2 linked regions of the Blastopirellula sediminis genome follow. The protein of the gene in region 2 interacts with the protein of the main gene of each other region in a pairwise test. Links are inferred from orthologs where the notes say so. Each region holds a gene or a part of one and is shown on either strand. Other genes may lie near its edges.

Evidence for each region.
Region 1: the proteins of LOC68_RS23740 (region 2) and cysK interact in binary tests that used the Escherichia coli proteins (3 or more experiments, as listed by UniProt). The link is inferred for Blastopirellula sediminis from one-to-one orthologs.

The regions. Positions count from the first base shown.
Region 1 is NZ_JAJKFT010000010.1:349,322-352,611, reverse strand. Bases 231-3,197 are described here. They hold cysK (cysteine synthase A), read left to right. Parts: upstream 231-1,226; coding sequence 1,227-2,168; downstream 2,169-3,197. Other genes in these bases: LOC68_RS12980 (DUF4112 domain-containing protein), read left to right, coding at 2,650-3,045; LOC68_RS12985 (hypothetical protein), read left to right, coding at 2,442-2,579; LOC68_RS12995 (serine/threonine-protein kinase), read left to right, coding at 231-1,058. In the rest of the region: more of serine/threonine-protein kinase, read left to right, coding at 1-230; SHD1 domain-containing protein, read left to right, coding at 3,224-3,290.
Region 2 is NZ_JAJKFT010000010.1:2,964,023-2,967,188, reverse strand. The notes cover bases 45-2,887. They hold LOC68_RS23740 (serine O-acetyltransferase), read right to left. Parts: upstream 2,034-2,887; coding sequence 1,056-2,033; downstream 45-1,055. Other genes in these bases: LOC68_RS23735 (elongation factor G), read right to left, coding at 2,380-2,887; LOC68_RS23745 (YfhO family protein), read left to right, coding at 45-922. In the rest of the region: more of YfhO family protein, read left to right, coding at 1-44; more of elongation factor G, read right to left, coding at 2,888-3,166.

The sequences.
Region 1 (3,290 bases), 2.6 Mb from region 2 along the record:
CATTACAAGCGACGCTCAACAATCCGGAGCTGAAAGATCTGCTGACCAAACTCCGCGATCCGAATCTGGAGATGAGCAAGCGGGCCGAACTGGTCCATCAGTTCCAAGAGCATGCGGCGCGTGAACCGCTGCAAGATTTGGTCATCGAGCGCTGGGCACAAGGCAACGGTCGTTACGCCAGCTGGTTCTTGCTCGACAAATATGGGTTTCATATCGCGTCGTCCGCCGGCAAAGCGGTCGATTCGCCGGTCGGCGGTTATTACGGCTATCGTTCTTATTTTCATGGAGGCGAAGAGGACTTCGATCATCCGGCGATCGATCCGCGCTACCATGCGTCGGTTCCGCCGCCGGATGGCATCTATCCGACGGCCACCGATCGTCCGCATCTCTCGGCCGTCTTTTTAAGTACCGCCAGCAACACGTGGAAGTGCGCCATCTCGGCGCCGATTCGCGTCGATGGCGAAACGGTCGCCGTCGCTTCGCTGACGATCAACGTCGGTAACTTTCCGCGGTTCGAAGGTTCGCCGGAACAGTTCGCCGTGCTGATTGACGAACGCCCCGGTCCGCAAAACGGAATGATCCTGCAGCATCCGCTGTTCGACGAACTGCTGCATGACGAAAGCCGACTGCCGGATCAGTTTTGCGAAGATCCCAATTTGCGTGTGAAGTTCGATTCGATCGCAGGCCGTGAAGTGTACGACTATATCGATCCGCTTTCGCACGACCCGGCGGGGGCAAAGTTGGCCGGGCCTTGGATCGCCGCGACGCAGTCGGTGAAGATCACCCCTGGCGACGAGACCGAACCTCGCTCAACCGGTTTGGTGGTGCTCGTGCAGGAAAAGCAGGACTCCGCCGTCGGGCCGATTCATTCGCTGGGTAAGAAATTGGCGACCGCCGGGGTGAGCGCGATGGCCATCATCGCCGCCGTCGCCGGCTTGATGTGGGGGTTCGTGCTCCGGAGCGGCTCGCGCGGTTCGAGCGGGCGGTTTCATGGGAGCGGCGCCAGCGCGACGCCGATTCATGATCAGGCGACAATCGTTTTACCCAACAAACGCTGAAAACCGGACGCAGCTTGTCCAGGTTGACATCATTCCGGGATTCTCGTAGTTTGAGCAATTCTCTACTTGCCTGCCGGGGAATTCCTGAATAAGGAAGACGCGTCAACCGGATTGCAGCAGGCCCCGCCGGCAATACTTCACCGTCGACATTGTTTGGAAGGAAAAGTCATGCCACGCGGCAAGTCTTACGACAATGCTTGCGCCGCCATCGGCGATACCCCGATGATCAAGATCAATCGCTTGGTTCCCGAGGGGCACGCGACCGTTTTTGCGAAGTGCGAGTTCTTCAATCCGCTGAACAGCGTCAAAGACCGCATCGGCTACGCAATGATTGCTGACGCCGAAAAGAGCGGCAAAGTCAACCAATACACCCATATCATCGAACCGACGAGCGGTAACACCGGCATCGCACTGGCCTTCGTCTGTGCGTCCAAGGGTTACAAGCTGACGCTGACGATGCCTGAGTCGATGTCGCTCGAACGTCGCGCTTTGCTCCGTGCGATGGGCGCCAACCTGGTTCTGACTCCGGCTGCCGAAGGGATGAAGGGGGCGATCAACGCCGCCGCTGAAATGGTCGAGAAAGAATCGGGCGCCTGGATGCCGGGACAGTTCGATAACCCGGCCAACCCGGCGATTCACGAGTCGACGACCGGTCCCGAAATCTGGGAAGACTCTGGCGAAAACATTGACGCCATCGTCGCCGGCGTCGGCACCGGCGGCACCATCACCGGCGTCGCTCGCTTCATCAAGTCGAAGAATCCCGACTTCAAAGCGGTCGCCGTCGAACCGGCCAGCTCGCCGGTCATCAGCGGCGGAGCGCCCGGTAAGCATCGCATTCAGGGGATTGGCGCCGGTTTCGTGCCGAAGAACCTCGATACGTCGGTCCTGGACGAAGTGATCAAAGTGGACGACGAGGACGCGTTCGAGTGGGGACGCCAACTCGCCAAGCAGGAAGGGATCTGTGCCGGCATCAGCAGCGGCGCCACCATGTGGGCGGCAGCGCAACTGGCGGCTCGTCCCGATATGAAGGGAAAACGGATCGCCGTCATCATGGCGAGCCTCGGCGAACGCTATATCTCGACGCCGCTCTTCGGCGGACTCGACGGCTAAGTCGCTTTCTCAGCCACTAAAACGAAAACTCGAAAGGGCCGCGATTTAGATCGCGGCCCTTTTTCGTGCCGTTCTTGGCCGAGTTGAGCCCGTGTTGCGCGGCCGCCTACCAATCACGAAAATCTCCGTTCGTGAACGAAGCTTCTGGGAGGCGTTTCTGTAAGTCACTTGATTTAAAGGTCTTACAGCGAATTTTTTCGGATTTTTGGGCCGTGGCATGCCGCCTGCGTTACACCCTCGGCAGGAAACGAATGATCGCAGGGAGGCATAACGATGATTCACCAATTGATGCTGATTGCTTTGGGGCTGACGCTGTTGGGCGTAGTTCCCGGTTTCGGAACCATGCGACTCCCGTCAGGGATGTTCGGCCTGTTGTTGGCCCTGATGGTCGCCATGATTCTGTTGTTTTAAAGAAGGCGGATTTCGAATGCCCGCTGAACCAACCAAGCGACTGAGTCCACCGTCGTCGCGGATGCAACGCATGCGACGATTCGTTGAAGTCATGGAGAATGCGGTTCGCATACCCGGCACGCGGTACCGCGTTGGCCTCGACGCGTTGTTGGGGCTTATTCCAGGTCTCGGCGATTTCGTCACCGCGACGGCGGCTTTTGTATTGCTATGGGAAGCGCGTCGTCTGGGGATGTCGTTCAGTCAGCGGGCGCGGATGGTTGGATACGTCTTCCTCGACATGCTCGTCGGCGTCGTTCCGTTGGTCGGCGACCTGTTTGACGTCGCCTACAAATCGAACACGCGAATATTAAAAATGCTGGAAGATCACGTCGCCCAGCATGGCGACAAGACCGTCAATCCAGCGATGAAGGTCCGCGTTCCGAACTTCTTAAAGCGGTCCCATTCCGCCAAGCCGGACGGCCAGTAGGCGGGATCTTGCCGATAGGCGAAGGGCCGTCCCCGCTGGCGGTCACTATTGCCGATGTTTGACGGCTGAAACACTCCTTTTGACCTGCCCCTTGCAATGGGTTACCATCGGGTGGGGGGCAGAGTAGCCAGCTTGCCCCCGAGGCATCTTTTCTTATCTCAAATCGGGGCAGTTGGCCGTGCGCGGGTTTCTCTTTTCCCTTCTCTTGCTTGGTTTTGCCGTCCCTGCGACAGCCCGTGAGTGGC
Region 2 (3,166 bases):
GCTGCTCGTTGCCGTGGTCATGGTCGATCTTTATGCAGGTCTTTCCTGGACCATAGCGACCGCGCCAGATGCGATGTGGGAGTCATGTCTCTACTCCGACGACTATCAAATGGCCAACCGTTGGTATCGCCATCTATCAGCCACCGACTATCCGCCGGAGTTCGCCGCGAAGAGTTCGCCCGATCGGCAGATCGACGGCTTGCGATTCGACCGCATGACCCTTTTCCCGCGGTATCACCTGCTGGAAAAGGTCGGCTCGATCGTCCCTTCCAACTCGCTCGCGCCAGCCGACTACACGCTGCTGGTGGAAGCGATGCAGAAAGATTTGCAGCCGAACGACATGGCCGAACGACTGTCCGCCGCCGGCGTGATCCGCTTTGATCGCACGACGCCGGACGGTCAGGTTCTGCTCGACGGTCCTCTTACCAAGACAATTCCAATGGCCTGGATCGCCGACGGCCATCGGCAGTTTCCCATCGACGATCCACGCTCACGCAACAGTTGGCGAGAAGCGGCCGAAGCGTTCGTGCATCAACACGGGCGTTTGGCGATGTTGCATGGGGAAGAAGCGTCTCCACTCCTTAATGGCCCGGCGCAGGAAAACATCATCGACCAGGTCGATTACGATCGCGTGCAAGATGACGTGATCGAGATTGCCGTCTCCCTCTCGCAACCGTCGTATGTGATTGTGCAGGAATACTACGACGCCGGTTGGCGGGCGGAAATTGAACTGGAAGATGGAGAGAAGATCACTTCGCCGACGGAGAGAGCCAACGTCGTCTTCCAAGCGATCGCGCTGCCGGCGGGACGACATCATGTGACGCTGCGATACGTGCCGGCGTCGTTTTATCGGGGTGCGGCGATTTCGCTCGTTTGCGTTTTGGGGCTGCTTGTCTGGACGGTCTTTGCATTCCGACCGTAGGGTCCGCTGTGCGGACCGAGGGAAGCGTTAAGAGGTTTGGCCGATTGGGGAATGGTGGCGCTGCGACATTTGAAATCTGCTTGCGGCCGCATTTCCCTCGCTTGCGCTTCGGGCTACTATTCGGAAGCACGCTCTAGATCTGGAAGTTCACTTCTTCCGTCAGTTCTTCGGCCGGGGCTTCGCTGCGGAGGCGAAGGCGCGGCTTTTCTAGCAGGACCGTCGTGTGCGGTTCGACGCTGCGGGTAAGCCAAACGCTCGACGCGATCACCGAGTTGTGACCAACCACGGTGCGGCCGCCCAAGACAGTCGCATTGGCGTAGATGACGACGTGATCTTCGATCGTTGGATGACGCTTCATGCCGCGGACCAGGTTGCCGTCGGAGTCGGTGTCGAACGACAACGCGCCGAGGGTCACGCCTTGGTACAGTTTGACGTGCTCGCCGATCTCGCACGTCTGGCCGATCACGACGCCGGTGCCGTGGTCGATGAAGAAGTAGTTGCCGATCGTGGCGCCGGGGTGAATGTCGATGCCGGTTTGCTTGTGCGCCCACTCGGTCATCATGCGGGGGATGAACGGCACGCCGAGGACGTACAGTTCGTGCGCGATTCGATAAACGGTAATCGCTTCCAGACCGGGATAGCAGAAGATCACTTCGTCCAAGCTGCGGCAGGCCGGGTCGCCGTCGTAGGCGGCTTGGACGTCGGTCGCCAGTTGATCGCGCAGCTTCGGCAGACGATTGAGCAGCTCAATCGCCATCGCCTGACCTTTCGCTTCGTAGTCGATCGCGTCGGCCGGTTCGCATTCGCCCCGTTCGCGCTTCAGGCGTTCGTCATGCTGCAACGCTCGCGCGATTTGCGTCGTCAGCTTGTCATGCAGTCCATCGATAAGGTCGCCGACATGGTACGTGATGTTGCCCATGTGCAGGCCTTCGCGGCGGCGATAGCCTGGGTAGATGATTTCTTTCAGATCTTCGAGTGTCGAAACGACGATGTCGTAATTCGGCAGCGGGCAATGACCGAGATAGTTGATTCCACCAAACTGCTTGTAGGTGGCGACAATCCGGTCAGTCAGCGAAGGAAGATCTTCTTTGAGTTTTGCGTCAGAGGCCATGGCTGCGGTTTCCTGCGTCGGCGAGCGTGCGTTGTGGGCGAGACGATGGCGACCGAGAACGTCTCGATCGACGGGGCGTTTTGCGCTAACAACAACAGCGACAACAGAAACGGTGCAAAGCGGGGCACATGATGACGTACCAATCTAGGTAAAACGGGGCAAATTTACCGCCCGGGCGAGACTGTATCTTACGCTTCGCCCCCCTGGAAGACAAAGGGGCGCAGTTTTCTTCGTCTTTCTCCCAAAGCGAAGTTTAACCCGATTTGTAACGTCCAGTCGCCGGCGAATGCATTGCCTGCAACATTTCGGCCGGCGACTGTTTTGGATGACGCGTCAGAACGATCGGTTACGAATCGTCCTCCTCGACTTGGCCCGACTGACGCAGAACCATGTCTTGCACGTTCGGCGGAGCGGCGTCGTAGTGACTAAACCGCATCGAGTACGATCCTTGCCCGCCGGTCATGCTCGAAAGCGTTCTGGCGTAAGTCATTACCTCGGCAAGCGGCGCCGTGGCGCTGACCGTCTGGTAGCCTGGACTGGCGCTCTGTGCCCCCAGCACCTGACCGCGGCGTGTCGAGAGATCGCTGTAAACGTCCCCCATTTTCGCTTCCGGAACGGTGATCTCCAGTTCGGCCATCGGTTCCAGCAGCACCGGATTCGCCTTCTTGAAGACGTCTCGCAGCACCTTCGAGCCGGCGATCTTGAACGCCGTTTCCGAGCTGTCGACTGGATGGAACTTGCCAAAGAAGACTTCGACGCACAGATTCTGGATCTGGCAGCCGGTCAACACCCCCTGGTTCAACCGTTCCAGGAAGCCCTTTTCGATCGCCGGCATGAAGTTACCCGGGATCGCGCCGCCGACCACCGAGTCGATCCACAGGAAGTTGAATTCCGGCAGGTAGTGCCGATTCTTCATGTGGGGGAAGCGACTCTTGTTGGCGAACTTTTCAACGTCGGTTCCACGCGGCAAGGGGCAGACCCGAATATGAACTTCGGCGAACTGTCCGCGACCGCCGGTCTGCTTCTTGTGCCGGAACGAACCTTCCGCTTCGCTTTGAATCGTTTCGCGATACGGAATCTTCGGCTCGTGCGTTTCGATCTCGACGTGATCGCGTCGCAAGAGACGTTCCTGC